DNA from 2 places in the Rhizobium sp. AN68 genome. Region 2 is predicted to be linked to the other one. Evidence: riboswitches for the same ligand, from Rfam matches in the RefSeq annotation. Region 2 holds a riboswitch; the other holds the start of a gene.
What was found. Region 2 has a riboswitch for S-adenosylmethionine ahead of RBH71_RS14805 (O-succinylhomoserine sulfhydrylase). Riboswitches for the same ligand answer to the same signal wherever they lie in the genome.

Region 1: another riboswitch for S-adenosylmethionine. It lies ahead of metA (homoserine O-acetyltransferase MetA); the one in region 2 lies ahead of RBH71_RS14805 (O-succinylhomoserine sulfhydrylase).

What each region holds. Positions count from the first base shown of each region.
Region 1 is NZ_JARWMI010000003.1:2,612,712-2,628,370, reverse strand. Features, by position in the region: gene RBH71_RS25780 (LuxR family transcriptional regulator) at 120-857, shown strand; gene pyc (pyruvate carboxylase) at 964-4,425, shown strand; gene RBH71_RS25770 (DeoR/GlpR family DNA-binding transcription regulator) at 4,570-5,370, shown strand; gene RBH71_RS25765 (MFS transporter) at 5,383-6,573, shown strand; gene ispG (flavodoxin-dependent (E)-4-hydroxy-3-methylbut-2-enyl-diphosphate synthase) at 6,694-7,944, shown strand; gene RBH71_RS25755 (OmpA family protein) at 8,011-8,673, shown strand; gene RBH71_RS25750 (polyprenyl synthetase family protein) at 8,706-9,620, opposite strand; gene mtgA (monofunctional biosynthetic peptidoglycan transglycosylase) at 9,756-10,502, shown strand; gene RBH71_RS25740 (aldose epimerase family protein) at 10,518-11,537, opposite strand; gene metA (homoserine O-acetyltransferase MetA) at 11,612-12,538, opposite strand; SAM riboswitch at 12,621-12,697, opposite strand; gene RBH71_RS25730 (thiamine diphosphokinase) at 12,788-13,441, shown strand; gene RBH71_RS25725 (ABC-F family ATP-binding cassette domain-containing protein) at 13,446-15,272, shown strand; gene RBH71_RS25720 (VOC family protein) at 15,364-15,659, shown strand, end outside.
Region 2 is NZ_JARWMI010000003.1:365,201-380,859, forward strand. Features, by position in the region: gene argF (ornithine carbamoyltransferase) at 1-677, shown strand, start outside; partial or broken gene RBH71_RS14795 (Hsp33 family molecular chaperone) at 901-1,891, shown strand; gene apaG (Co2+/Mg2+ efflux protein ApaG) at 1,930-2,322, opposite strand; gene RBH71_RS14805 (O-succinylhomoserine sulfhydrylase) at 2,551-3,735, opposite strand; SAM riboswitch at 3,778-3,856, opposite strand; gene RBH71_RS14810 (2'-deoxycytidine 5'-triphosphate deaminase) at 3,930-5,027, shown strand; tRNA gene RBH71_RS14815 (tRNA-Gly) at 5,084-5,157, shown strand; gene aqpZ (aquaporin Z) at 5,312-5,998, shown strand; gene RBH71_RS14825 (hypothetical protein) at 6,089-6,382, shown strand; gene RBH71_RS14830 (glycosyltransferase family 2 protein) at 6,518-8,458, opposite strand; gene RBH71_RS14835 (transporter substrate-binding domain-containing protein) at 8,625-9,386, shown strand; gene uppX (Wzx-type polysaccharide biosynthesis protein UppX) at 9,427-10,653, opposite strand; gene uppY (Wzy-type polysaccharide biosynthesis protein UppY) at 11,005-12,300, shown strand; gene RBH71_RS14850 (polysaccharide deacetylase family protein) at 12,328-13,080, shown strand; gene RBH71_RS14855 (S24 family peptidase) at 13,155-13,805, opposite strand; gene RBH71_RS14860 (response regulator) at 13,917-14,567, opposite strand; gene RBH71_RS14865 (DUF952 domain-containing protein) at 14,812-15,165, shown strand; gene RBH71_RS14870 (quinone-dependent dihydroorotate dehydrogenase) at 15,165-15,659, shown strand, end outside.

The DNA of each region.
Region 1 (15,659 bases), 2.2 Mb from region 2:
GGGATTGCTAACGACGATATGTTCAGTCTGAACCGACCGGCGCCCGAGTAACATGACGTCCTCGCGGGACCATGTCCTTCATGTCATCCCTTCCAGCCAAGCTCCGGGCATGTGTCTTTATGCATGATATTCTTCACTTCATCTCTGCGTGCTACCAGGCGGGAAACGCTGATCGTGTTCGCTCCGAATTTGTAACACTTATTCGCGAATATGGTTTCGAATATTTCCTCGTCAGCCGGCGGATGACCGGGGAGCTTGCTTCCACCGGCCAGATTCTCGCACAACATCTCCCGGAAGGGTGGATCGAGGTCTACCGCGCCAAGAAATATAATCTCGTCGATCCCGTCCGTAAGGTGATCGGCATGGTGCACAAGCCGTTTCAGTGGAAAGAGGCGCTTGAGGGCCTGCCCCGCGCGATGCATCGAAAAAGGGCGAATGTGTTTTTTCACGATGCCGGCCGTTACGGTCTGCAGGGTGGGTATGCCTTTCCGGTGCACGGGCGCGCGGGATTCATCGGCGCGGTGTTCCTTGGCGGCGAGGACCGGCAATTGCCTTCGTTGCACGTTGAGCTGCTGGATGCGGCCACGCGCGCGGTGTTCTGGCGTCTGCTCGATCTTTCAGGCCAGGTCCATAACCTCAACAACGCGCCGAATGTTTCCGCTCTTGAACTTACAAGGCGGGAAATGGAAGTTCTGACGCTGATGGCTGATGGCATGACCTCAACCGAAATTGGACGCCAGCTATCGATCTCCAATCACACGGTCGACTGGTATATCAATGGAATCCAGCGTCGGTTCAGCGCCAAGAACAGGCAGCATACTGTAGCACTCGCCTTTCGCAACGGCTTGCTGAGCTAGTTACGACAGTACGCTTCTCTCCCGAATTGCCCTTTTCAAGACCGGGTTTTGCTGCTTAATTCCGCAGTGCAGCAGAAATTCTGTTTTGGCGTGTGGGGAGACCGTCTTGAAAATATCGAAAATACTTGTTGCCAACCGATCCGAAATTGCGATCCGAGTTTTCCGGGCAGCGAACGAGCTGGGGATAAAAACCGTCGCCATTTGGGCGGAAGAGGACAAGCTGTCTTTGCACCGCTTCAAGGCGGATGAAAGTTATCAGGTCGGCAGGGGTCCGCATCTCGCCAAGGATATGGGACCAATCGAGAGCTATCTTTCGATTGAGGAGGTCATCCGCGTGGCCAGACTTTCCGGCGCGGACGCGATCCATCCCGGTTACGGCCTTTTGTCCGAAAGCCCCGAATTCGTTGAGGCCTGTAACAAGGCTGGCATCACCTTCATCGGACCGACGGCGGATACGATGCGCCAGCTCGGCAACAAGGTTGCCGCCCGCAATCTGGCGATCTCGGTCAATGTTCCCGTTGTTCCTGCAACCAAGCCGCTGCCGGACGATATGGCCGAGGTGGAGCGGCTGGCCGAAGAGATCGGTTATCCCGTGATGTTGAAGGCCTCCTGGGGCGGCGGCGGTCGCGGCATGCGCGCCATCCGCAAAAAGGAGGATCTGGCACGCGAGGTCACCGAGGCCAAGCGCGAGGCGAAGGCCGCTTTCGGCAAGGACGAGGTCTATCTCGAAAAGCTGCTCGAGCGCGCCCGCCACGTCGAGAGCCAGGTTCTCGGTGATACCCACGGCAATGTCGTACATCTGTTCGAGCGCGATTGTTCGATCCAGCGCCGCAATCAAAAAGTGGTTGAGCGCGCGCCGGCACCCTATCTCAGCGAAGCGCAGCGTCAGGAACTGGCCGCCTATTCCTTGAAGATCGCGGCTGCGACCAATTATATCGGCGCCGGCACGGTCGAATATCTGATGGATGTCGATACCGGCAAATTCTACTTCATCGAGGTCAATCCGCGCATTCAGGTGGAGCATACCGTCACCGAAGTCGTGACCGGCATCGATATCGTCAAGGCGCAAATCCATATTCTGGAAGGGGCCGCCATCGGCACGCCGGAATCGGGCGTGCCGAAACAGGAAGATATCCGCCTCAACGGCCATGCACTGCAGTGCCGTATCACCACGGAAGACCCGGAGCACAATTTCATTCCCGACTACGGCCGTATAACGGCGTACCGCTCGGCGTCCGGCTTCGGCATTCGTCTGGATGGCGGGACGTCCTATTCGGGGGCGATCATTACCCGTTATTACGATCCGCTTTTGGTGAAGGTAACGGCCTGGGCGCCGCAGCCGGATGAAGCGATCAGCCGCATGGACCGCGCGCTGCGCGAATTCCGAATTCGCGGTGTTGCGACCAACCTGACCTTCCTCGAGGCCATCATTGGCCATGCGAGTTTCCGCAACAACACCTATACGACCCGCTTCATCGATTCGACGCCGGAGCTGTTTGCACAGGTCAAGCGTCAGGACCGCGCTACGAAGCTGCTCACCTATCTTGCCGATGTGACGGTGAACGGGCATCCGGAAACCAAGGGCCGCGTCAGGCCACCGGCAAATGCGGCACAGCCGGTGGTTCCCTACATCGATGCGCCGACGCCTGATGGCACCAAGCAATTGCTCGACCGGCTGGGGCCGAAGGGCTTTGCCGACTGGATGCGCAACGAAAAGCGGGTGCTGGTAACGGACACGACGATGCGCGACGGCCATCAGTCGCTGCTGGCCACACGCATGCGTACCCATGACATTGCCGGCGTCGCAAGCGTCTATGCCAAGGCCTTGCCGCAGCTTCTGTCTCTGGAGTGCTGGGGCGGCGCCACTTTCGACGTTTCCATGCGCTTCCTGACGGAAGACCCGTGGGAGCGCCTGGCGCTGATCCGCGAGGGTGCGCCGAACCTGCTGCTGCAAATGCTGCTGCGCGGTGCGAACGGCGTCGGGTACAAGAACTATCCAGACAATGTCGTGAAATATTTCGTCCGTCAGGCTGCGAAGGGCGGTATCGACCTGTTCCGCGTGTTCGACTGCCTGAACTGGGTGGAGAATATGCGCGTATCGATGGATGCGATCGCCGAGGAGAACAAGCTCTGCGAAGCGGCCATCTGCTACACGGGCGATATCCTCAATTCTGCGCGTCCAAAATACGACCTGAAATATTATACCAACCTCGCCGCCGAGCTGGAGCGTGCAGGCGCGCACATCATCGCCGTCAAGGATATGGCGGGACTTCTGAAGCCTGCCGCTGCCAAGGTGCTGTTCAAGGCGCTGAGGGAGGCGACCAGCCTGCCTATCCATTTCCACACGCATGACACATCCGGCATTGCGGCTGCGACCGTGCTTGCCGCCGTCGATGCGGGCGTGGATGCGGTGGATGCCGCCATGGATGCGCTTTCGGGCAACACGTCCCAGCCCTGCCTCGGTTCCATCGTGGAAGCGCTGGCCGGATCGGAACGCGATACGGGTCTCGATACGGAATGGATCCGCCGCATCTCGTTCTACTGGGAGTCGGCGCGCAACCAGTATGCGGCTTTCGAAAGCGATCTGAAGGGCCCTGCCTCGGAAGTCTATCTGCATGAAATGCCCGGTGGGCAATTCACCAATCTCAAGGAGCAGGCGCGCTCGCTCGGTCTTGAGAGCCGCTGGCACGAGGTCGCGCAGGCCTATGCCGACGCCAACCGGATGTTCGGCGATATCGTCAAGGTCACGCCGTCCTCCAAGGTTGTCGGCGATATGGCGCTGATGATGGTGAGCCAGGATCTGACGGTCGCCGACGTGGAAAATCCTGATCGCGAAGTGTCCTTCCCGGACTCGGTGGTTTCGATGCTGAAGGGCGATCTTGGACAGTCGCCAGGCGGCTGGCCGGAAGCCCTGCAGAAAAAGGCGCTGAAGGGTGACGCGCCCTATACGGTTCGTCCCGGCTCATTGCTGCCGGATGCCGATCTCGATGCGGAGAGAAAGGCGATCGAGACCAAACTCGAGCGTTCCGTCAACGACTTCGAATTCGCATCCTATCTGATGTATCCGAAGGTGTTCACCGATTTCGCGCTGACCTCCGAGACCTACGGTCCGGTTTCCGTGCTTCCCACCCATGCGTATTTCTACGGCATGGAGGACGGTGAAGAGCTGTTTGCCGATATCGAGCGCGGCAAAACGCTGGTCATCGTCAATCAAGCCTCTTCAGGCACTGACGATAAGGGCATGGTGACGGTGTTCTTCGAGATCAACGGCCAGCCGCGCCGCATCAAGGTGCCGGATCGCGCTCATGGCGCATCCGGCTCTGCGGTGCGCCGCAAAGCGGAACTCGGCAATGGCACACATATTGGTGCGCCGATGCCGGGTGTCATCAGCCGCGTCTTCATCAACCAGGGTCAGGAGGTCAAGGCCGGCGACGTGCTGCTCTCCATCGAAGCCATGAAGATGGAAACTGCGCTTCACGCCGAACGCGATGGCAAGGTCGCCGAGGTTCTCGTGCGCCCGGGTGACCAGATCGACGCAAAGGATCTGCTGATCGCTTACGCGGAATGATGCCCACACGGCATCGCTAGCCGCGATATTTTGTCTTTCATTATAAACGCCCGCCCTCCCGGCGGGCGTTTTGCTGTTGCACCTTCGCTAAAACTCAAATATGCATGTTCGTGCACGTTTGTTCCTGTTTATGCATGAGTCCCGATGAGCGATCATTTTGTCAGCGAGCGGCAGGCGCTCATCCTTTCACAGTTGCGGCAAAGCGGCCGCGTGCTTGCGCAGGATCTGGCCCAGAATTTCGGCGTTTCGGAAGATACGGTCCGCCGGGATCTGCGGGATATGGCGGCGCGCGGGGAGTGTCTCCGCGTCTATGGCGGGGCGTTGCTTTCCGATAGCAAGACGGTGCCGCTGAAGACACGGATCGCCGAGGATGCCGATCGCAAGGCTTCGTTGGCGTGCGCAGCAATTCCGCTGCTTGAGCCGGGCATGGTCGTCTTCATCGATGCCGGCTCCACCAATCTGGCCATTGCAAGAGCTGTCCCCGCCGGTCTCAAATTGACGGTGGTAACGAATACGCCTGCTATTGCCGCTGAACTCACGGGGCGGGCCGATATCGATTTGATCATGATCGGCGGCAAGGTCGATCCGGCCGTCGGTGCGGCCATCGACGCCTTGGCGTTGCGGCAACTCGAGCTGATGCGGCCCGAACTGTGTATTCTTGGCGTTTGCGGTGTTGCGGCTGAGACCGGCCTGTCGGCGGATATTTTCGAGGATGCCGTGTTCAAGCGGCTTGCCTGCAGCGCCAGCCAGCGGATTGTTGCCGCCATCACCACGGAAAAGCTGGGCCACAAGGCGGCGTTTCACGTGCACGACTTTTCTCCGCCTCTTTCCCTGGTGCTGGAACATGACGCCGACCGCACATTGGTCGAGGCGCTGTCGGCTAAAGGCGTACAAGTTCATTTCGGCGGCGATGACGCCGTCCAACTCTCTCACGGTCAAGTCTGAAGGATATTACCGATGAACGGCCCCACGACATTTTCGCCGACGGTCAAGCGCTCGTCCTATCTGACGCGGCACAGGCTCGGTGTATCCCTGCTGTTTTTGATGAACGGTTTCATGATGGGATCGTGGGCGCCCAAAATACCGGAATTTGCGGCGCGGTTATCCCTCAGTGAAAGTGCGCTTGGCCTGATCATTCTGGTTTTCGGCGTCGGCTCGCTGGTTTTCATGCCGATCGCCGGTTCCCAGATCGCCCGTTTCGGATCGCGAACGGTCAGCCTTGCGAGTGCGGCTATTTTCTTGCCGACACTGCTTTTCATCTCCTGGGCAGACACGATCTGGGCAGGTGTGATTGCGGTTTTCCTGTTCGGCGGGCTGACAGGGGCGATGGATGTCGCCATGAACGCCAATGCGGTGGCGGTCGAGCGTGACATGCGCCGCGCCATCATGTCGTCGTGCCATGCTTTCTGGAGCCTGGGCGGCCTGATCGGTGCCGGTCTTGGCGGCTATCTCATCACGGCCATTGGCGTGCAGGGGCATGCGATCGCGTTGACGGTCATCGCCCTTGTTTTGCTCGTCGTCGCGTGGCCGCGCGTTCTTGCGGATCGCCCGCATGCCGAGGAGGAGCGTCCGAAAGGTCGCTTGCCGCTGACGCCCTTGCCGTGGATTATCGGTCTGATGGCGCTGTTTTCGATGATTCCGGAAGGCGCGATCCTCGATTGGGGTGCCCTTTATCTGCGCAATGAACTCGGCGCTTCCGTGTCCCAGTCCGGTTTCGCTTTCGCGGCCTTTTCCATGACCATGGCGGCCATGCGTTTTGCCGGCGATCTGGTGCGCGACCGGTTCGGCGCGGTCAATACCCTGCGGTTCTGCTCGGTCATGTCGATTGCGGGCCTTCTGATTGCGGGTCTTGCGGGAAATTCCACGTTTGTGATCATCGGCTTCGCGATTGCCGGCATCGGTATTTCCAACATGGTGCCGATCGCCTTTTCGGCGGCGGGGAACATGCCGGGATTGGCACCCGGCATCGGCCTGTCGGTCGTCACCACCATGGGTTATTCCGGGATTCTGGTAGCACCCTCGGCCATCGGCTTCATTGCCGAACATACCGGCCTCGCCAGCGTATTTCTCGCTCTGCCGTTGTTGCATGTGGTGGTTTTGCTGCTTTCGCGGCTCGCCCGGCATGCGGATGGTGCGGGCAAGGAATAGGCGTCTCGAATTTTGCCATGATTGCGGTAAAGTAGAAGCTCTTATGCGTTGGGTGTTGACAAGCAGGCCCCCTTGTTTCACCTCAATTGCCAGACCTTGCCGCAAGCTCCAGAGACCGCCATGACGTCACACGCCGATTACGATCCAAAGCCCCGCCGTGCATCCGTTGCCGTCGACGTAGGGGGCGTCATCGTGGGTGGCGGTGCGCCTGTCGTCGTACAATCCATGACCAATACCGACACGGCGGATATCGACGCCACCGTGCAGCAGGTGGCGGCACTTTTCCAGGCCGGTTCTGAAATGGTGCGCATCACCGTCGATCGCGATGAGAGCGCTGCCGCTGTGCCGAAAATCCGCGAACGGCTGCTGCGCCTTGGAATGGACGTGCCGCTGATTGGCGATTTCCACTATATCGGCCACAAGCTTCTGGCCGATCATCCGGCCTGTGCCGAAGCACTGGCGAAATACCGCATCAATCCCGGCAATGTCGGCTTCAAGGACAAGAAGGACAAGCAGTTCGGCGAAATCGTCGAAATGGCGATCCGTTATGACAAGCCGGTTCGCATCGGTGTGAACTGGGGATCGCTTGACCAGGAATTGCTGACGACGCTGATGGACAAGAACAAGGAGGAGGGTTTTCCGCTCTCTGCCCGTCAGGTCACCCGCGAAGCCATCGTCCAGTCGGCACTGATTTCCGCAGAGCTTGCCGAAGAAATCGGCCTGCCGCGCAACCGCATCATCCTGTCTGCCAAGGTCAGCCAGGTACAGGACCTGATTGCCGTTTATTCGATGCTGTCGGAACGCTCCAACCACGCACTGCATCTCGGTCTTACCGAAGCCGGCATGGGTTCCAAGGGCATCGTCGCCTCGTCTGCTGCCATGGGTTATGTGCTGCAGCACGGTATTGGCGACACGATCCGCGTCTCGCTGACGCCGGAGCCGAACGGCGACCGCACCCGCGAGGTGCAGGTGGCGCAGGAATTGCTGCAGGTCATGGGTTTCCGCCAGTTCATTCCGGTGGTTGCGGCATGTCCCGGCTGCGGGCGCACCACCTCTACCGTCTTTCAGGAACTTGCCCAGAATATCCAGAATGACATTCGCAAGAACATGCCGATCTGGCGTGAAAAATATCCCGGTGTGGAAGCGCTCAATGTTGCTGTCATGGGCTGCATCGTTAATGGCCCCGGCGAAAGCAAACATGCCGATATCGGCATTTCACTGCCTGGAACCGGCGAAAGCCCCGCTGCACCGATCTTCATCGATGGCGAGAAGGCGCTCACCCTGCGCGGTCCCAACATCGCCGCGGATTTTGAAGCGCTTGTGATCGATTACATCGAAAAGCGTTTTGGCCGGAAAGATGCGGCGGAGTAAAAACTACCGTGAAAATGCCGAAATTCCACTGTCATACCGCCTGAACCCTTCGGAGCATCAAAACACATGATCAAAAAAATCGCGATCGTTGCCCTTTGCGGGACCTATCTTTCCGCGTGCACCACCACCGATCCCTATACGGGTGAGCAGAAGATGTCGAACACGGCGGGCGGCGCTGGTATCGGCGCTGTCGTCGGTGCTCTCGGTGGTCTGGCTGTCGGCGGTTCGCCGGTCGGTCGCCGCAACGCAGCCCTCATCGGCGCCGGCATCGGTGCACTCGCCGGTGGCGCAATCGGCAATTACATGGATGGTCAGGAATCCGAGCTTCGCGCCCAGCTTCAGGGCACTGGCGTTTCGGTTACCCGCCGTGGCGACAGCATCGTTCTCAACATGCCGTCGAACATCACCTTCGCGACGGATCAGGATCAGGTCATCCCGCCCTTCTATCAGACACTCGATTCCGTCGCCATCGTGCTGAACAAGTTCAACCGCACGCTCATCGACATCAACGGCCATACCGACTCCACCGGCAGCCAGCAGCACAACCAGGCGCTTTCCGAGCGTCGTGCGGCGTCTGTTGCAAATTATCTCGGCGCACGCGGCGTCGACCAGCGCCGTATTTCGACGCTTGGCTTCGGCCCCTCGCAGCCGATCGCTTCGAACGCAACGCCGGATGGCCGCGCCCAGAACCGTCGCGTCGAAGTGCTGATTTCGCCGCTCAAGGGCTGATTGGCTGAAAAACGGTGAGCCGGGAAACCGGCTCAGCTTTTCCGTTCGGCGATGAATCTGGCGGCCGCGATGAGTATCGCGGCCTTTTCGCCGTAGGGGGCCAGAAGTTCGGAGGCTTCCGCCACCTGTTCCTGAAGCTTGAGGCGCGCCCAGTCTTCACCGCGTAGTGCCACCAGCGTTCCCTTGCCGCGTGCGGCATCCTTGCCGGTTGCCTTGCCCATGGTGGCGGCATCGGCGGTCAGATCCAGGAGATCGTCGGCAAGCTGGAAGGCAAGGCCGATCTTTTCACCGAAGAGGCGCAGTCTTTGTCTTTCGGAAACATCGCTGCCCGCGATGATCGCGCCTGCCTCGCAGGCGAAGCGAAGCAGCGCACCGGTTTTCATAGCCTGCAATGTAATAATGCCGGTCTCATCAGGTGCGTTCTTTTCCGCAGCCAGATCGAGCGCCTGACCGCCCGCCATGCCGCCGATGCCTGCGGCGCGGGCGAGCGAGAGCACGAGAGCCGCCTTGCGGTCTGCCTCAAGAGGATTTTCGTCCGATGCGACAATGTCGAAGGCGAGTGTCAGCAGGCTGTCGCCTGCGAGAATGGCGGTCGCCTCGTCGAATTTGCGGTGCACTGTCGGCTGGCCGCGGCGCAGGTCGTCGTCATCCATCGCTGGCAGATCGTCGTGCACCAGCGAGTAACAATGCAGGCATTCCAGCGCGGCACCGACATGATGGGCTGCTTCGGCATTTCCGCCGAGCAAGGCCGTGCTTTCTATGACCAGGAAGGGCCGCAGGCGTTTGCCGCCGTTCAGCACACCATGACGCATAGCGTCGAGCAGGTTTTGCGGGCGCGTAATCTCATCCGCACGCGCCTCTGCGGAAAGCAGGCGACCAAGCAGGGATTCGGTCTGTGCCGCGTTATCGCGCAGCTTCGTTTCGAAATTCGTCATCTGAGCGTCCATGCCGCGCTCTTTGGCATGGCGCGCGGGGCCAGGCAACCTTTTCGTGATTCCTGAGGTCAACTGTTTGACCGGACTCGCCTTGAAGGCGGCAATGGAATATGAAAGGCTTCGATTGGTGCGGGGCTTTGACGAATATTGAGCAGTACGCCTGAAAGCGACGCAGATTACGCCGTGCTGGCGGAAGACCGGAGCAGTCCGAAGGTGGATTTTCGCACGTTGGCAAAGCGTATCATCATGACCTTGCTGGCGTTGCTGATCCTGCCCTATCTGCTGATCCCGGTTTACGCCCTGCCTTTCATGCGGCCGGTCTCGACGCTGATGCTTGCCGATCTGGTGACACTTCAGGGTTATGACCGGCGCTGGGTGCCGCTCGAGGATATTTCGCCGCGCCTTGTGCAATCCGTCATGATGTCCGAGGACGGACAATTCTGTTTCCACGGCGGCGTTGACTGGAACCAGATGCAGTCCGTGGTCAACAATGCGCTCGAAGGCGCGTCCACCCGTGGCGCCAGCACCATTCCCATGCAGACGGCCAAGAACCTGTTCCTCTGGAACGGCCGCTCGTTCTTGCGCAAGGGGCTGGAGTTACCGCTGGCGATTGCTGCCGATTTCGTCTGGTCCAAAAAACGGATGATGGAGATTTATCTCAACGTTGCCGAATGGGGACCCGGCATTTACGGCATCGAGGCCGCAGCACAGCACCATTTCAAGGTACCGGCGGCAAAGCTCAGCTCCCGCCAAGCGGCACTGCTTGCCGTTTCTCTGCCCAATCCCATCGATCGCGTTGCCAGCAAGCCGGGGCGTGGTTTGCAACGGCTTGCCGGCCTTATCGAACGGCGTGCCCGAGCATCGGGCGGTTATGTGGGATGCGTGCTGGACTGAGCCCAGCCCGCCGCCTCAACCCTTCTTGAAAATATAGTCGGTTTCCTGACGCAGGGTCTCGCCGGGACGCAGGATCGCGTAGGGGAAATCGGGATGATTGACGGCATCCGGCCATATCTGCGTTTCCAGACAGAAACCGGCAAAGGGGCCATAATGGCGGCCATCGAGGCCCGGAACGGGAACATTCAGCTTGAAGGCTGAATAAAATTGCACGCCGGGTTCGGTGGTGTGAACCTCAAGGGCAATGTCGGAGGCGGGCGAATAGGCGCGGGCAACCTTGCGCTTGGCGCGACGCTCGGGCGAAAGGCAGAAATTATGGTCGTAGAGCACCTGCTCGCCATCCTCCGTTCGCCGCATCGGCGTCGGGTGGCGCAGGTCGAAGACGGTGCCTTCGACGGAGCGGATTTCGCCTGTCGGGATCTGTTTGTCGTTGGTTGGCAGATAAAAGTCAGCGGCGATGCTGATCTCATGTCCAAGTGCGGTATCAGCACCGTCGAGGTTGAAATAGGAATGCTGGCAGATATTGGCGATGGTCGGTTGGTCGGTCACCGTTTCATAGACCACCGAAAGCACGCCGCCGTCGCGGATCGTATAGGTCGCGGTCACCGTGCAATTGCCGGGATAACCGGCGCGGCCGTCGGGATCGATGATCTGCAGAACTGCATGGCTTTCGCCGTGTTCCATCAACATCCAGTTACGTTTGCCCATCCCGTCGCTGCCGCCATGCAGGTGGCTGACGCCTTTTTCGTTCAGTTCCAGCTGGTATTCGTGCCCGTCGATCGAGAATTTTCCGTCACCGATACGGTTGGCGTTGCGGCCGGGTGTGGCGCCGAAATAGGATGAATATTTGTAGTCCTCGAATGTATCGAAGCCGAGAACGAGCGGCGGCTGGTGCCCATCGAGGCGCAGGTCCTGAATGACGGCGCCCCAGGTGATAACCTTGGCCGTCAGCCCGCCCTTCGAGATGGTGACGCGCTCAACCTTTTCGCCGGTTGCCGTGAAACCGAAATTCTCCCGTGCCGCCGCGTCGCTCATTGCGTCATTCTCCCGATATCTTTGAATTGCCGGCGGACGTTGCGTCATTTTCCGGCAATTCGCAATCCCGCAATTTACGCCGCTAGTTTACCGATCGCTTCGAGATCGTAAGGTGTCGTCTGATATATCTCGTTGATCCAGTTGCCGAAAAACAGATGGGCATGGCTGCGCCAGCGGTTGAGCGGGGCAAGCTCCGGATCATTGTGCGGAAAATAATCATGCGGCAGCTTGATTGGAACGCCCGAGTTCACATCGCGGAAATATTCATCCGAAAGCGAGGTAGAATCATATTCGACGTGGTTGAACATATAGAGGCGGTTGCCCTCTTTTTCATGCACCAGACATACGCCCATTTCCTCTGACTCCATCAGGATTTCGAGTTCCGGGTGTTTTTCGATGTCGGCGCGGCGCACTTCCGTCCAGCGTGAGACCGGAACCTGAAAGTCGTCGGAAAAACCGTTGAGATATATCGACGAGGGGCAGAGATTGCGGTGACGATAGACACCGAAAGCCTTTTCCTTCAGTTCGTATTTCGGCACACCATGGAAATGGTAGATGGCGGCCATCGCGCCCCAGCAGACGTTCAGCGTCGAATGGACGTTGGTTTGTGTCCAGTCGAAAATCTTTTGCATCTCGTTCCAGTAGGTCACGTCTTCATAATCAAGCATCTCGATGGGCGCGCCTGTGATGATGAAACCGTCGAACTTGCGGTGGCGCACTTCCTCCCATGTCTCATAGAAGGACAGAAGGTGCTCTTCCGGCGTATTCTTGGCACGATGGCCGCCAATGCGGATCAGCGAAAACTCCACCTGCAGCGGCGATGCGCCGACGAGGCGCGCCATCTGCACTTCCGTCTTGATCTTGTTCGGCATGAGATTGAGAAGCCCGATCTGGAGCGGGCGGATATCCTGCCGGATGGCCGCCGTTTCTGTCATGACCCGCACGCCCTCATGAACGAGGGTGTCGAAGGCGGGAAGCGTATCGGGAATCTTGATCGGCATGTCGAACTCTCTTTTCGGATGACGTAAAGAACGTTGCGAAAACAAAAAAACCGGCAGCGAAATCGCAGCCGGTCCCAGGAAATTACCCTTTTCCTCGACCCTTTAGCGACTTCTTTAAAGTGGCTGCAAGCCGGTCGGCAAATCACCACTGAGGCGTTTCATAATCCCGAAGCCGACGAAAATCAATATCGGCTGATTTCATCGGGTTTCTGCCTTTCCATTTTTGCCTGAGGTGCGATAAGGCAGGGCATGGATAGAGAACGCTTCACCATTCTGCTTGGCGGCGATGTCACCGTTACCGACCGCCTCAAAGCGGCGGTTGAGGGTAGCCGTGTGATTGCGGCCGATGGCGGCATGCGCCATGCCGCACCGCTCGGGCTCACACCCGAGCTCTGGGTGGGGGATTTCGATTCCACCGACAAGGACCTGCTGGACGCCTGGCCCGATGTGGTGCGACAGCCCTATCCCGCTGCAAAGGCTGTGACCGATGGCGAAATTGCGGTGTCGGAGGCCCTTGCCCGCGGCGCGCGTTCTCTGGTGCTCGCCGGTGCGCTTGGTGGAGCGAGAAGCGACCACGCACTTCAGCACCTTCTTTACGCGGTGGCGCTTAGTGAGCGTGGTCTCAACGTTACGCTGACCTCCGGCGAAGAGGAGGCCCGCCCGCTGCTGGCGGGGTCGTTCGACCTTGATCTGCCACCCGGTGCGCTGTTTTCCGTTGTCGGGTTTACCGACCTTGTGGGGCTCGATATCGGCAATGTGCGTTATCCTCTCAAGGATTTCCCGCTTGCTTTCGGCTCTTCCCGCACTATTTCCAATGTCGCGAATGGCGGCCCTGTGCATTTCTCGCTGAAAAGCGGAAAAGCCATCGTGCTCGCCCGCCATTATGATCTGACCGGAGCCTGACGCCTTGGCACCCCCAATTTTGAAACTCGATGACATCAAGCTGACCTTCGGCGTGACCCCGCTGCTCGACGGCGCCAATCTTCAGGTGGAGCCGGGCGACCGCATCTGCCTTGTCGGACGCAACGGTTCGGGCAAGTCGACCCTGATGAAGATCGCCGCCGGTCTGGTCGAGGCGCAGTCGGGCGAGGTTTTCCGTCACCCCTCCGCCACCATCCGTTATCTGGAGCAGGCGCCGGATTTTGCCGGTTACGACACCGTGCAGGCCTATGCCGAGGCGGGGCTGGGACCTGGCGACGATCCCTATCGCGTTACCTATATTCTCGAGCATCTGGGCCTGACGGGACAGGAACATCCGGATAGCCTGTCCGGCGGCGAAGCGCGGCGTGCGGCCCTTGCCCGCGTCATGGCGCCTGAACCCGATATTCTGATGCTGGACGAGCCGACCAACCATCTGGACCTGCCCACCATCGAATGGCTTGAAGGCGAGTTGCAGCAGACGCGTAGCGCGCTGGTGCTGATCTCGCACGACAGGCGTTTTCTGGAAAAGGTTTCGACCTCGACCGTGTGGCTGGATCGCGGCCAGTCCCGTCGTCTCAATCGCGGTTTTGCGTATTTCGAGGAATGGCGCGACAAGGTGCTGGAAGAGGAAGAGCTGGAGCAGCACAAGCTCGGCAAGGCCATCGAGCGTGAAGAACACTGGATGCGTTACGGCGTGACCGCGAGACGCAAGCGCAACATGCGCCGCGTGGGCGAGCTTCAGGCAATGCGTGCGGACTATCGCGGCCACAAGGGACCGCAGGGGAGCGTGCAGGCGACGGCTGCGGAGGTGCGGGAATCCGGCAAACTGGTCATCGAGGCAGACGCAATCACCAAGTCTTACGGCGAGCGCGTGATCATCGCGCCGTTTTCGCTACGCGTGCATCGCGGTGATTGCATCGGTCTCGTCGGGCCGAACGGTGCCGGCAAGACAACGCTTTTGAAGATGCTGACCGGCCAGCTTCAGCCCGATAGCGGCACGGTAAAGCTCGGCACCAATCTGGAAATCGCGACGCTTGACCAGAAGCGTGAAGATCTCAATCCAAACGATACGCTCGCTCATTACCTCACCGACGGTCGCGGCGACAATTTGCTGGTCAATGGCGAGTTGAAACATGTGACGGGTTACATGAAGGACTTCCTGTTCCAGCCGGAACAGGCCCGCACGCCCATCCGCAACCTCTCCGGTGGTGAGCGCGCCCGTCTTATTCTTGCGCGCATTCTGGCGCGGCCTACCAACCTGCTGATCCTTGACGAGCCGACCAACGATCTCGATATCGAAACGCTCGATCTGTTGCAGGAAATCGTTGCGGGCTTTTCCGGCACGGTCATTCTCGTCAGCCACGACCGCGATTTCCTCGACCGTACCGTCACCTCCACAATCGCGCCCGCCAATCCGGACCAGCCGGATGGACGCTGGATCGAATATGCCGGCGGCTACTCGGACATGATGGCGCAACGCAAGGGTGCCGCAGAAGAAAAGCGCAAGGCGGAGAAGCAGGAAAAGGCAAAGACCGCCCCTTCCGCCTCCGCGTCGCAGGACCCCTCAAAGGCCAAGGGCAAGCTTTCCTTCAAGCAAAAATTTGCGCTCGAAAACCTTCCAAAGGAAATGGAGAAGGCGCAGGGCGAAATCGCCAAGCGTGAGCAGCGTATGGCCGATCCCAATCTGTTCACCAAGGACCCGGCTACCTTCAATACGCTGGCGCAGGAAATGACGAAGCTGCGCGAAAAGCTCGAAGCCATGGAAGAGGAATGGCTGGAGTTGGAGATGCTGCGCGAGGAAATTGAAGGGTGACTTGGTCGCGATTTCTTGACTGAGGTCTCATCCACCTTTGACAGGGAGGCGGAATTGCCGTTTCCTGTGCGGGTTCGGAGGAGTTCAGAAAATGCGCATGATCTTCGTCAATCTGCCGGTCAAGAATATCGAGACATCGAGAAGCTTCTTCACGGCTCTCGGTTTCACCTTCAATCCGGAATATTCGGATGACCGCACGCTCTGCATGATCGTTGAGGAGAACATCTTCGTGATGCTTCTTCAGGAGGAGCGTTTTCGCGATTTCATCAATGGCGATATCGCCGACGCCACACGCAGCACCGAGGTCCTGACCTGTCTCACAGCGGGAAGCCGTGAGGAAATCGACCGGATGATCGAAACGGCGCTCGCCTCGGGTGGCAGCAGCTG
Region 2 (15,659 bases):
AGCTGGGCCGCGCGGAAACGATTGGCGATACGGCCAAGGTGCTGTCGCGCTATGTCGATGCCATCATGATCCGCACCACGGATCACTCGCGTCTGCTCGAGCTTGCCGAACACGCCACCGTGCCTGTTATCAATGGCCTGACGGACGACACGCATCCCTGCCAGATCATGGCGGATATATTGACGTTTGAGGAACATCGCGGCCCGGTCAAGGGCAAGACCATTGCCTGGACGGGTGACGGCAATAATGTGCTGCATTCGTTCGTGGAAGGCTCCGCCCGTTTCGGTTACCGCATGGCGATGGCAGTCCCGATGGGTTCGGAACCGCACGACAAGTTCCTGAACTGGGCACGCAACAATGGTGGCGAAATCTCGCTGTACCACGATGCCGACAAGGCAGTGGCGGGCGCTGATTGCGTCGTCACCGATACCTGGGTGTCCATGAACCAGGAACACAAGGCGCGCGGCCACAATATCTTCCAGCCTTATCAGGTCAATGAAGCGCTGATGGCGAAGGCCAACAAGGAAGCGCTGTTCATGCACTGCCTGCCGGCGCATCGCGGCGAGGAAGTAACGGATGCAGTGATCGACGGGCCGCAATCGGTGGTCTTCGACGAGGCGGAAAACCGGCTCCATGCGCAGAAGTCCATTATCGCATGGTGCATGGGCGTCATCTGACCGCTATCGGCCAGGTGCTTGAACTCGGCGATGCACATTCCCATCTGTGGGGCTTCGAAGACGCTCGTCGGCTTTTCGCTGGCGGGCCACCTCACGATTTGCACGATTGTCCCCGGAGGCGGTTTCGCTTCCCGGATCTCTGTGCGACAAGCTGAAAAAGTACATTTTAAAAGCCGGACTTTTGGACGGTAGCGGCGCAACGGCTTCGCCAAGGAGTTATGACATGGCAGATGTAACGGTTGAACTGGACAATCTCGATTTAGCTGGCGACGACAAGGTTGTGCCCTTTCAGGTCGAAGGTCTGGACGTGCGCGGTCGCGCCGTACAGGTCGGGCCGCTGTTGAATGCCATCCTCGAACGTCACGAATATCCCGAGATTGTCGCCCGCCTGCTCGCGGAAGCAACGGTTCTGACGGCGCTGATCGGCACATCCCTGAAATTTTCCGGCAAGCTGACTGTGCAGACCAAGGGCGACGGCCCGGTTGACCTTCTGGTGGCGGATTTCACAGCCCCCGAGAGCATGCGCGCTTATGCCCGTTTCGATGAGGAGCGGCTGGCGGAAGCTGTTGCTGCGGGGCAAACCTCGCCCGAACAACTGCTCGGAACCGGCATTCTGGCCTTCACCATCGATCAGGGCGTCGGCATGCAGCCTTATCAGGGCATTGTGCCGCTGGACGGTTCTTCGCTGGAAGAAATCGCCGGGGTTTATTTCCGTCAGTCGGAACAGCTTCCCACCCGCGTGCGCCTCGGCGTTGCCCAGTTCTTCGACCGTGACGGCGAAGGGGAAGCCGCGCCATAGCTGGCGTGCAGGCGGCGTGATTGCCCAGTTCCTGCCGCAGGCGCCCGAGCGTTTGCGCATGCGCGATCTCCATGGCGGTGACGGCGACGAGGGCGATTATGAAGTGGCGGAGGACGATGCCTGGACAGAGGCAGTGTCGCTGCTGAATACGGTGGATACCGACGAGCTGACCGATCCGCAGGTGCCAGTGGAGCGTCTCCTTTACAGGCTTTTCCACGAGAGCGGCGTGCGCATCTACGATCCGCAGGTCATTTTCGACCGTTGCAGCTGTTCACGGGACAAGATCAAGGGTGTGCTGTCCGGTTTCACCGCTGAAGAGATCAAGGCGAGTGAGGAAGACGGTGCGATTGCCGTGACGTGCGAGTTCTGCTCCACGACCTATCGTTACGATGTCAGCGAGTTTGAAAACGTCTGACGAGGAGAGCCGCGCTTGTGAATGGCGCGGCTTTTTTGTCAGTTCAGCACCCGCAACAGGCCGGGTGAATCCAGTGAAAAGGCGGGGATGGTGACATTGAACACCTCGCCTTTGTCCGTTTCCATTTCATAATGGCCAAACATAAGGCCTGACGGCGTATCCAGCGGGCAGCCGGATGAATATTCGTAACTGTCGCCGGGGTTCAGATGCGGTTTTTCGCCGACGACACCCGGCCCGTAGACCTCATCCACCTGTCCGTTCTGGTCGGTGATGTGCCAATAGCGGTTGACGAGTGTTATCGGAACATCGGAATTGTTCGAGATCACGACTTTATAGCCCCAGACATAACGATCGTCATCCGGGTCGGACTGCTCCTCGAGATAATACGGATCGACCGTTACCTCGATATCCCTTGTCAGAGCACGATACATACGCGCCACACCTCGATATTTTCCCTGCTGCCATCATCCTACACTACAGGTTCTGGCTATCGTCAAGAAAATGAATGACTTGACGACCACGTGCATCTTCTGTTGCGCCGTTTTTTCACCGTTAGGGATAACGGTAAAGGTAAATATTGGTTGCCCGACGCGGGCTTTCACCCAAGCGGGATGCGTGCCATGGCCCGACGGGGAAGTCTGGCCATGGCGATTGAATCCTTAAACTGAAACGGCCGCAAGACCCTTCGCCAGATCTTCCAGCAGATCGTCCGTATCTTCGATACCGCAGGAAAGACGCAAGGTCCCGCCGGAAATACCCAGTTCGGCACGCGCCTCGTCGGTCAAGTTCTTGTGCGTCGTGGTGCCAGGGTGGGTAATGAGGCTCTTGGCATCGCCGAGATTGTTGGAAATCTTCACGATATCAAGCGCGTTCTGCAGTGCGAATGCCGCTTCCTTGCCACCCTTCAGTTCGAAAGCCACGAGCGTCGAGCCGCCCGACATCTGCCGCGCGATGATGTCTGCCTGCGGATGGTCGGCGCGACCAGGATAGATCACTTTGGCAACCTTGCCGCTGTCGGCGAGGAAATCGGCGATCTTCGAGGCATTGGCCGTCTGCTGCTTGACACGCAGCGGCAGGGTTTCGATGCCCTTCAGTAGCGTCCAGGCATTGAACGGCGACATGGCTGGGCCGGTGTGGCGGAAATAGTCCTGCAGCTCTTCCTCAATCCACTTCTTGTCGGAAAGGATCACGCCGCCAAGGCAGCGGCCCTGACCGTCAATATGCTTCGTCGCCGAATAAACGACGATATGGGCGCCGAGTTCGAGTGGCTTCTGGAAAAGCGGTGTGGCGAAAACATTGTCGACAACCACTTTCGCGCCGATCTGGTTGGCGAGCTTCGCCACGCCGGCAATATCTACCACTTCGAGCGTCGGGTTGGTCGGGCTTTCGAGGAAAAACAGCTTGGTGTTCGGCTGGATCGCCTTTTCCCAATTGTTGAGATCGCGTCCGTCGATCAGCGTGCACTCGATGCCGTATTTGGGTGCAAGCGTTTCTACCACCCAACGGCAGGAGCCAAAAAGCGCGCGGGCAGCAACGATGTGATCGCCGGCACGCAGCTGGCACATGATGGCGGCTGTCACGGCGGCCATGCCGGAGGCAAGCGCACGGGCGTCTTCCGCACCTTCCAGCAGGCACATGCGCTTTTCGAACATGTCATTGGTCGGGCTTGCATAGCGGGCATAGATGAAGCCATCCGTTTCGCCCTTGAAGCGCGCTTCGGCGGCTTCGGAGTTTTCGTAAACGAAACCCTGGGTCAGATAGATCGCTTCCGACGTTTCACCATAGGGTGAGCGTAGCGTACCACCGTGAACGAGCTGGGTTGCCGGGCGCCATTTATTGCTCATGTGATCACCTCAAAACAAAAAAACCGGTCGCAAAAGCAGACCGGTTCCTAGCACCCGGTCTTTTTAGCCACTTGTTTAACGTGGCTGCAAGCCGACCGGCCAAATCACCACGGGATAAGCTTGCCATACTGCCGTTACCGGCTTGCGTCAATGCTTTCCTTTTGGTTTTGTCGCCGTAAAAAGGAATGATGATCATGACCAGAACCACGGGCATTTTGGCGGATGGCGCGATCAGGGCGCTGTTTGCGGGCGGCAAGCTGAAAAGCGAGGCTGATCTCGATGTCGATCAGGTGCAACCCGCGAGCCTCGATCTGCGGCTGGGCTCCAAAGCCTATCGCGTGCGCGCCAGTTTCATGCCCGGCCCCGGAACCCGAGTCATCGACAAGCTCAACCGCTTCAGCCTGCACGAGGTCGATCTGAGCGAGGGGGCGGTGCTGGAAACCGGTTGCGTCTACATCGTGCCCTTGATGGAGAGCCTGGAGCTGCCGGCGGATATGTCGGCTTCGGCCAATCCGAAAAGCTCGACGGGGCGTCTTGATATCTTCACCCGCGTCATGACCGACAATGCGCAGGAATTCGACAAGATACCTGCGGGCTATGCCGGCCCGCTCTATCTGGAAATCAGCCCGCGCACCTTCCCGGTCGTCGTGCGCCGTGGCTCGCGCCTCTCGCAAATCCGTTTCCGCATCGGCCACTCGTTGCTCAACGAAGCCGAGCTTCTGAAATTGCACGAGACGGAGATGCTGGTCGCCAGCGAAACCCCTAATGTGACCGGCGGCGGCATCGCGCTTTCCATCGACCTAAAGGGTTTTGGCGAAAAAGGGCTGATTGGCTATCGCGGCAAGCATCACACAGCGGTGGTAGATGTCGACAAGAAGGCTCAGCACGATGTTCTCGATTTCTGGGAACCTCTATACGCCCGCGGCCGTGCCGAACTGATCCTCGATCCGGATGAGTTCTATATTCTCGTTTCGCGTGAAGCCGTGCATGTACCGCCACTTTATGCGGCCGAAATGACACCCTTCGATCCCTTGGTGGGCGAGTTCCGCGTGCATTATGCGGGCTTCTTCGATCCAGGCTTCGGCCATGCGCAGGCGGGCGGCACGGGCAGCCGCGCCGTTCTCGAGGTGCGCAGCCACGAGGTGCCCTTCATCCTCGAACACGGCCAGATCGTCGGCCGGCTAGTTTACGAGCACATGTTGCAAAAACCTGATGGCCTCTACGGCAGCGGCCTTGGCTCCAACTATCAGGCACAGGGCCTGAAGCTCTCCAAGCATTTCCGCGCGGAGTAATGGTCCTGTCGGGTGCTTGACACCCGGTAAGAACTGTCCGATGTCTTGTGCGCGGCGCGGGTGTAGCTCAATGGTAGAGCAGCAGCTTCCCAAGCTGAATACGAGGGTTCGATTCCCTTCACCCGCTCCATATTTTCAAGGCAATCCAAACAACTTCCTGGCCAGCCAAAAGCGCGCATGTCACCGCCATCGCTCCGGCAAACGTGCGACTATGCGATTTAGCTTGACTACAATTAAATTGCACGTAATAGTTGATGCGGTCGTAACATTATTGGGGGAGTGTTATGAGTCGCAAGCTTCTTTCGGAATTTCTTGGCACTTTCTGGCTCGTGTTCGGAGGTTGCGGCAGTGCGGTTTTTGCCGCTGCTTTTCCTGAACTCGGCATTGGCTTTCTCGGTGTCGCTTTCGCTTTCGGTCTGACGGTTTTGACCATGGCCTATGCGGTCGGGGGTATTTCGGGCGGTCATTTTAATCCGGCCGTTTCCGTCGGTCTGTCCGTTGCTGGCAAATTTTCGGCATCGAACCTCGCTCCTTACATAGTGGCGCAGGTTCTGGGGGCGATTGTCGCGGCGGGGGCGCTTTATGTCATCCTTACCGGCAAAGCCGGTGCCGATATTGGCGGTTTTGCCGCAAATGGTTACGGGGAACATTCGCCGGGTGGATATTCGCTCGTGTCGGCACTGCTGATCGAAGTCATTTTGACGGCATTTTTCCTGATCGTCATTCTGGGATCGACGCATGGCAGGGTTCCCACTGGTTTTGCGCCGATCGCCATCGGCCTTGCTCTCACACTTATTCATCTGATCTCCATTCCGGTCACCAACACATCCGTCAATCCGGCCCGCTCGACGGGACAGGCGTTGTTTGTTGGTGGATGGGCGCTGCAACAGCTCTGGCTGTTCTGGCTCGCTCCGATCCTCGGCGCCGCAATCGGCGCCGTGGTCTGGAAACTTTTCGGCGAGAAAGACTAAGGCTCAAGGCCCGCTTTCTCCGGCCCGAACAGACATGAATGGGAAGCATTGTTTCCCCGAATGGTCGGGGAAACCTGTGAGGAGGATGACATGGATCTTACTTCGATATTGGCCCAAATTGTCGGCGGTGCGGTTGGCGGTTCGGCCGGCGGAAAAATACTCAAGGATTCCGATCTCGGTGCGCTCGGCAACCTGATTGCCGGCGCTATTGGCGGCATCGGCGGAGGAACCGTGCTCGGATCGCTGCTCGGGACGGCGGAAACTGCTGCCGCCGGCGGCATGGATATAGGCGCTCTTGCCGGCCAGCTTGTTGGCGGCGGCGTCGGCGGCCTGATTGTCCAGATCATTGTCGGCCTCATCAAGAACAAGCTCGTTACCAAATAGAGCTGCTCGGCCGATCTTTTGCGAAGCGATAAAGCTTGCCGATGGAGAAACCTCGATCGGCAAGGCGTTTTGGTTTGTGCCATATCCGCAGTGGCGGCGCTGACGGAACCGGAATTCGTTTATAAAATCTGGTCGTCAGGCCTTGTTCCTGATGACCGGCATATGCGGCGTCTTGTTCCAGACGAACGGCTTGGTTTTCAATTCCACCACGGCGCGCCATGCGGCGAGTGACAGCATCAGCCAGTAGAGCGGGATCGCCAACCAGCGCCGTCCGACCTGTTGTTTCTCATGAGCTATCATCCTGTTTCTGCCCATCAGTACGAAGATGGCGTAGCTTCCGAAAATATTCAGCGTATCGATGAAAAACAGAATGCCCTGCCAGGAAAGCAGCATATCCGCGCCGTTTTCCCGGATTGCTATGGCCATGAAGGCGAATGAAACAAACAGCAAGGGATGGGCCAGCGACGACAGAAGCATGCTGCCAATCAGCAGCTGAAAGACGATATAGGCGATCCATCCCATGCGGTGCGCGGTCGTGAAGGGCGAGCGGGTCATGACCAGCCAGCTTTGCAGCCAGCCCTTGTACCAACGCGCGCGCTGGTTCAGCCAGACGGAAAGGGAGGTCGGAGCATCCTCCAGTGTCTGTCGCCGGATGACACCGCAGCGATAACCCAGCCTGTGCAGCCGGAGGCCCATATCGGCATCTTCCGTCACATTATAGGGGTCCCATCCTCCCACCCGGCGTAACACGGCAGTGCGGAAATGGTTGGAGGTGCCGCCAAGCGGCAGCGGCAGCTTGCACGCTGCAAGAACGGGCAACATGCAGCGGAAAAGGCCGGAATATTCCAGTGCGAAACAGGCGCTGAGCCAAGAGGAGCTGGCATTGCTGACAATAAGCGGCGCCTGCACACAGGCCACCTCGTCCGGCTGGCCGCGGAAGGCGGCGTAGGCTTCGCGCAATTGCAGCGGATGCGGCCGGTCCTCGGCGTCGTAAACGGCAACGAAAGTGCCACGCGCGCCGGAAAGCGCATAGGTCAGGGCCTTGGGCTTCGTGCGTGGCATGGATGGCGGCACCTTGACGATCTCGATATGCGGACCGGGATTTATCCGCTGGATGGCCTCGATCGTCGCTACGTCGTCTGCCTCGCATACGAGCTTGATATCGAGCCGGGATTTGGGCCAGTCCAGCCGCTCCAGCGCATGAATAAGCTGCTCAACGACCGCCTCTTCGCGATAAAGCGCCACAAGAATAGTGTAGACCGGCAGCTCCCCGTCCTGCTGGAGTGGTATGACGGTTTTCGCATCGTTTCCTTTTGGCGTATGGACGAGTGCAAACAACCTGAAAAGCAAGGTGGAGAGATAAAGCATCGTGAGGGTGACGTGAATATAGGCCATGGCCGCCTGCGTATAAAACAGTAGCGACAGAACGAGCAGGGTAACGAAAATGCCGCTAACAAAACCCTGCTCGCCATGCAGCGTGATCCTTGCGGAATGCTGCGGCGCCGCGTTGAAAAGCTGATGTCGCGTGTCTCGGCAGCGGCGTGCTTCGCCGGCCTTCCAGATTGCGCTGCGCATGGCCTGTGGCGTGGTCACGGCAAGTTCTTCGAGAAGATACGGACGCTGATCGAGGATGCCTTTCAGCAATTCCATCCTTGCCAGTTCCGGCACGATCAGCAGCACTGGCTTACCATTCAGCGGTGTCAACCGCAGGAGCCGTGGTTCGGCTAGTTGCGCGTCCAGGTGATTGAGGTCTGCCACACGACCCGGATCGATTTCCGGTCGGAACGGCAATCGCAACAATCTGGCAAAAGCACCGTAATACGCATCCGCATCGACCAGGCCGCTCGCCAGCAATTCGTCTTCCACGGTTGAGCCGTTTTTGAGGGCCTGCTCTTCGAATGCAGCGATATAAGGCTTGCCGAACCCCAGCGAAGAGAGAAAGCGTGTTGACCCATGCTCGTCCGGTTCGGGCGCTGTCCAAAGCGGATTGTCGCCGATGAGCGAAAACGCAATTTTTCGCCCCGCTGACGTCGTGCGGAACGATTCTCGTGTATAGTGCCTAAAATATCCATGCATCGCCGCCGCCGCCTTGGTAACGCCTTGCTTCTTGCTACGGACAGTATAGATGAGAATGATGAATGTAACGCGAGATATAGTTATTGGTTTTACTTTAGCTGTCGCTTTACAATTCGGTGGTAATTTGGGAAAACTTCACGCGGAAGGTCTCTCGGACAGAAACCGCATGCCGGTGCTGTTTGATGCGCAGGAGCGGTTTCCGGGTGGCGATCTCTCCTCCGTGCCCCGGATCAGGTTTTTGATGTCCGTCGATTTCCCACCCTTCAATTTTACCGATCAGGAAGGCCGGCTTGCCGGTTTTCATGTCGATCTGGTGCGCGAAATCTGCGCCCAGCTGAAGGTTGAGAGCAAATGCCAAGTGCAGGCACTGCCGTTTGACGAGCTGGAGGCAGCGCTGGAAATGGGAGAGGGCGAAGCGGTGATTTCCGGCATTGCCACTACCGCCGATCTGCGCAAGAGTTTCACCTTCTCGCGACCCTATCTGCTGTTGCCCGCGCGTCTTGCCGTCAACAAGGCGGCGAAATTCACTGGCTCCGGCGCAGATGCCCTGTCGGGAAAGAAGGTGGGTGTGGTCACGGGCTCGCGGCACGAACAGATGCTCAAGGCATTTTTTCCCAAAGCCTCGGCCGAAGGCTTTAATGGTTACGAACCCATGTACGAGGCGTTGAAGACGGGCAAGGTGGACGCGGTTTTTGCGGATGGGCTGCGCCTGCCTTTCTGGGTTTCGGGAAGCACGTCCGGTGCTTGCTGTGCGCTTTTCGGCGGACCTTATTTATCCGACAGATTTCTTGGCGAAGGCCTTTCCATCATGGCAGTTGATCCGGACGATGTGCTTGTACCGGCCTTTGATCAGGCGCTTGCCGCACTTTCGCGCAATGGCCGGCTGGAAGAAATCTACCGGCGTTATTTCCCCTACGGGCTTTACTAGAGAAATCCGGTTTCACTCGGATCGGGGCCCAGATGACGTTCTATTTGGCGGGCGCAAAGGCTTCTTCGTTGCGCCGCAATCGCAAAAGAGCGATCCAAACGGCGGCGGCGATGGCGGCTTCCACGAAGAAATAGCTGCCGATCGTTCCGGAAATGCTGAACGACCAGGTGAGGAAGGCGACGATAACGGAGCCGATGAGATTGCCGCTGTTCCATATCTTGGCGCGGATATCCTGCCGTCCGGATGCGCCAAGCGCCTCAAGCGCGGTTGCCGCAACGGCCATCGGCAGCACGACCCAGCAAAGGATACGGGTGATGATCGGCAGCGAGACGTATTCGTCGCCGAACAGTAGCGGCAGGAAGGGCGCGATGATGAAGATGACCAGCGCGCTGCCGACTGCGATGACAAGCGCTGCCTTCAGCACATTATAAGCGCGCTCTATGGTCTTTCCGATACCCTGCAGGGCGGCTGAGGCCGATCCCGGATAGATCAGCCGGTTGAGAGCCTCGACGGAGAGGTAGGAGCTGTCGAGAATTCGCCGGGCAATGGAGTAGCTGCCCAGAACCTCGGCGCTGGCAACGGCACCGAGAACGAGAATATCGGCATTGCCACGCACGGCCTTGAACAGGAACTGGGTGGAAAACAGGATGCCAATGCGGATTTCATCGCGAACGATCCGGAAGACCGGCCGACCGAGCCTGCCGATCGCCTTCAGCGAAATCACTGCCGCAATCGTATGGGCAGCCAGGTTCCACAGGGCCCAGGCCTCCACCGTCTCCACCTTGAAGATGAGACAAGCGACCACGGCGGCAATTGTGCGGGCAACGGCGAACATCACTTCCAGCTTGTTGGCGGAGGCGAAGTCGGAATGGGCGATGAAGCTTTGGGTGGAAAGCGAAATGACTTTCAGAAGGATGAGGTTCGTCACCAGGATCACGAAAGTGGTGATGAGGGTATGCAGTAATGTTTCCGACGTCGGGAAAAACACCGGGATCGTGACCATGCCGATGATGGTCAACACAATGCCGGTAGCGGCGCTCAAGAGATAGCTGTGGCCGAGCATCACGGGAAACATGCTGCGATCCTGCGCCACGCGGCGGATCAGCGATTCCTGCGAACCGAAACCACAAATCTGTACGCCGAGATTGGTCACGGCCGTGATCGAGGCATAGAGCGCGAATTGTTCCACGCCGAGATGGCGGGCAAGCAGGGCGAAGGTCAAAAGCTGGGCGGCGCTGGACATCAAAAGCGCCCCGCCGGATGCCATATAGGTCAATCCCAGTCTGACTAGATGGCTGAACCGCGGCGTATTCAACGACACCTTATTCTCCGTGCTTTCCGGCGTCGCCGGGCGAATTCAAGATAACTGCCGTGTTTTTAAAATTGATGAACTGGAAAAACCCGGCAAGGGGGCAATAATTCGAAGGCCGTTGACCTCTATGAATGGCAGTTGCCCAGTCTTAGCCTTCTTGAGGTAAGAGAGGGTTAAAGCAATTGTATAATAATGATGATAATGACTGTTATGGTTATTTGGACATGGCCCGGTTTCAAAAAGGGTTTCGTTGTTCGTCACAAGGCAGGCCAATGATCCGATTATCCTTTTTCGATGTGGCCGACGATGCCGCCTTTTACTGATACGCAGTCCATTCCTGTACAAAGCAACAGCATGTCGCTTACGGGCGGCCGTCGCGACGCGATTTTTTTCGTCGTCACGATGCTTTATATCTGGATTTCCGTTGCGCCTTTCGAAAATCTTGCGGCTGCACCCGTGCCGCACGCCGCCGCAAACCAGCTGACCGGGCTGGTGATTGCGCTGATGCTGGGTGTTTTTGCCCTGCGTCATCGGCTGACGGGGCTTTTGTTGCGGCCGCGTCTGCCCATTCTGCTGTTGTTTTCCTGGCTGGTGATTTGTTCGGTGCTTGGCTCCCAGCCTGGCACTTCGCTGCAACGTTTGCTCTTTACGAGCCTTATGTGCTTCATCACCAGTGTCCTCGTCGTCATGCCGCGCGACAGGCGGCAGTTCGACCGGATGATGGCCATCTTCGCCGTCATCCTGCTGGCGCTCTGCTACTTCGGGGTGATCTTCCTGCGCTCGCGCTCGATCCACCAGCCCTACGATCTCGATGAAACGGCGCTCGCCGGCGATTGGCGCGGCATCTTCAATCACAAGAATGCCGCCGCTCCGGCCATGATCATTCTCGTCATGATCGGGCTTTACCTGCGCAATAGCTGGTCGACGGTTGGCGGCATTGTCATCACGCTTCTGGCAGGGTTCTTCCTCTGGAAAACCAACGGGAAAACCGCAGCAATGCTGTTGCCCGTCACTGTTGCGCTGGTCTGGGTCATGGAAAGACATGCCGGTCGGACATTGCTGATGATCGGAGGTCTTCTGGCTTTCCTCAACATCCTCGCGGTCGGCTCCACCTATTTTCCGAGCATACGGCATGTGGTCGATAGTCTGGGAATCGATTCCACCTTTACCGGCCGAACGGATATATGGCGCCTGTCCTTCGACACATTTGCGCAATCGCCGATCTTCGGGCAGGGTTTTCAGGCATTCTGGACGAGTGACCGGCTTCTGGCGCAGGCCGATACTGCCGGCACCTGGGCGGTCACCGCCTTCCATGCCCATAACGGCTTTGTCGAAAGCCTGCTGAATGGCGGCCTGCCGGCCTTTGTTCTCATCGTCATATGGCTCGTCATCATACCCGCAAACGATTTTCGTATAGCTGTGAACAAGGGTACCGATCCGGCATTAACGCGGCTTTTTGCACGAATTTGGGTGTATGCACTGCTTTCTTCGTGTCTTGAGAGTAATTTCTTTACCGGAACCGGGCCTATCTGGTCTTCTCTACTGATTGCAATCTATTGTTTGAGGCATCAGGCGTACGACATACTTGAGCAGGGGCAGTAATTTGCAGACAGGCCGGGGGGCTTATGCATGACACAAAAAATCGGGACATTTGCAGACAGGATCAATAACCGGCTGGTGCAGTACTTTCCAGGACCGGCGTCGCTGATCAAAACGTCCGAACCAATCGTCTCCTTCACATTCGATGATGTGCCGGCGACCGCCTCGACAAAGGGCGCGCGCATTCTGGAAAGCGAGGGTGTTCGCGGGACATTTTATCTCGCAGGTACTTTTATCGACAAGCACTATGAACAGCAGGACATGATTTCAACCGAAGGCTGTTCGGAACTTGCAGCGGCCGGCCACGAGCTTGCCTGCCATACTTTTTCCCATCGCAAACTCTCGAGCTTTTCACGGCGCGGGCTTGAAGAGGATCTTGACCGTAACGAAACCGTACTGGGATCGTTCGCCGAAAACCGAGGCAGGCGAAATTTCTCCGTTCCTTTCGGCATGGCCTCGCCCGTCATGCAGCCCCTGTTGCGACGAAGGTTCAAGACCGCTCGCGGCATCATGCCTGGCATCAACCGGGGCAGCATCGATCCGTACAATCTTGCCGGGGTGGAGTTGCGCGCGGACCAAAACTATCTCGATGCCGCCGATCGTTGGCTCGAGGATGTTTTGCAAAATGGCGGCTGGCTCATCATTTTCACCCATGATGTTTCGCAGACGCCGAGCTTTTACGGTTGCCCGGAAGACAAACTTCAGAGCCTTGTCCGCAGGGCAGCTTCCGGCGGTGCGAAGATCATGACGGTTGATGCCGCGGCAACGTCACTCGGTCTGTAAAGGGATAGTATCGACGCCTGCTCTCTGAGTTGTGCCCGGGCAAGTAGGACGCCTGTCTTCGCAATGGCGGGTGTCTATTGGCTGGCCCAGATGATGCGGGCGATCCATTCCACATCGGCCATGTCGAAGCTGCGGTTCGGATGTTCGGGATTGAGCGAAAGAAGCTCGATATTCTTGGGGCTTTGCCGCGCCAGCACCTTGGCCATCACTTCGCCGTCTCGGCTTTTCAGCACCACGCGGTCGCCGCGCCGCACCTGCGCGCCCGGCTCCACGATCAGGATATCGCCGTCGCGGTAAAGCGGCATCATGCTTTCGCCCTGTACTTCCAGCGCGTAGACGCCCTGCTTGCGTTCGGGAGAAGAGGGGAACTCCACCACATCCCAGCCTTGACCGGCCGGAAAACCGCCATCGTCGAAAAAGCCGCCGGAGCCCGCCTGCGCAAAACCGAGCAGGGGGATGGCATTGTCCGCACCGGAAGGCTGCATTGTCTGCGTCCTGCCGAAAGCATAACCAAAAAACTGGTCGACGCTTGCCCCCGTCGCCTCCAGCACCTTGGATACCGATTCCGTCGAAGGCCAGCGTTTGCGGCCATCCGGGCCGAAACGTTTCGATTTGTTGAACGAAGTGGGATCGAGACCGGCACGCTTCGCCAAGGCCGAAGGCGTCAGCTGGTGACGTTTGGCAAGCGTATCGATGGCGCTCCAGATCGTCTCGTGTGAAAGCATGATGAAAGCCCGCAGGTGGAGCCCGTGGCGGAAAAGCTCCTGTCGTTTACTCCGCGGAATCTAGACCATATCCCGTCAGGAGTAAAGAAAAGAAAGGAATAAAATCCTCGATTATGCCACCATGGCCGATGTGTTTATCTTGCTGAGCTGTATCACCGCCTGTGTACGGCTATCGACCTTAAGCTTCAACAGAATAGCGGAGACATGCGCCTTGATGGTGGCTTCCGAAACATTCAGCGCATAGGCGATCTGCTTGTTCAGCAGGCCTTCCGCCAGCATGCCCAGAACCCGGCTCTGTTGCGGCGTCAGCGTTCTGAGCCGGCCGATGAGATCAGCCACGTCAGGATCATGCTCCTTTTCGCCCTGACAGCTTGCCGGTATCCACACATCGCCTTCAAGAACCGCGCGAATGCCATCCCTGATATCGTCGATGCCCGAGGATTTGGAAATAAAACCGGAAGCGCCGAGTTCGATGGACCGGCGAACAGTGGTCGCGTCGTCCGTTGCCGAAACGATGACGATGGGCAGGCTGGAAAATTCCGCCCGCAGCGCCATCAGGCCTGAAAATCCGCTGACACCCGGCATGGCGAGGTCCAGAAGCATCAGATCGGCGTCGTTGCATGCCGTCGCGGCACTTCTGGCAGCCTCGAAATCCCCGGCTTCCATGATTGTCTGCTGCCCGTCGAGACCGGATACGGCCTGTTTGAGGGCACCGCGAAAAAGCGGGTGGTCGTCTGCGATGATAATGACAAGTTCCGACATTCTGGCCCCCTCCCAAGGGCGTTATGCGGTTCTTTGAAAGGTATGGCGCACTCCCGTTTGCCGGCAGTCTAGACTGCTTCCGGCTCCTCTTCTGAAAGGTTGCTCTAATCGGTTGCGTATTACAAGAAAAAGCTTGGGAACAGCCGTCGCGGCAATAAAAATGCCGTGGAAACTGTGGACAATCGACCCGCTTTGCGGCAAACCGCCCAGACTGAAAAGCCTTGGAAAGCCTTCGGAGAGCCCCATGCACGAAACGCCCGCGATCATTTATAAAATCGTGCCGGAGACGTTGTGGAATGCAGCCAGGGCACAAGGCGTCTTCGAAGGCGCCGCCATCGATCTGACGGATGGGTTCATTCATTTTTCAACGGCAAAGCAGGCGGCCGAGACTGCCGCCCGGCATTTTTCCGGCCAGACCGACCTGCTTCTGATCGCTGTTGATGGTGCAGCACTTGGCGACAAGCTGGTTTATGAACCCTCGAGAGGCGGCGACCTTTTCCCCCATCTCTATGCGTCTCTTCCCTTGACCGCCGTGCTTTGGGAAACGCCGCTTTCACTCGGCCATGATGGCCAGCACCAGTTTCCGGAGATTTTGTGATGAGCGGATTATTTTCCTCAATCGGCCGCAAGGGCCTGTTTCTTGTCGATCCGGAAAAGGCACATGGCCTGTCCGTGGCGGCGCTGAAAAGCGGCTTTCTGCCCACCTGCATGGTGCCGCACGATCCGCGTCTGCAGCAGACCGTTGCAGGCCTCGTTTTCCCCAATCCGCTCGGCATGGCGGCGGGTTACGACAAGAATGCGGAAGTCCCGGGACCGCTTCTGAGGCTCGGTTTCGGCTTTACTGAAATCGGCACCGTCACGCCGCGTGGGCAATCCGGCAATCCCAAACCGCGCATCTTCCGTCTGGTTGAGGATGAAGGCGTCATCAACCGCCTCGGTTTCAACAATGAAGGCCATGCCGCAGCGCTGGAGCGCCTGAAGCAGGCGCAGCTACGCGGTATCGTCGGCGTCAATATCGGTGCCAACAAGGACAGCGAAGACCGCATCGCCGATTATGTGCAGGGCATCGAGGCCTTTTATTCGGTCGCATCC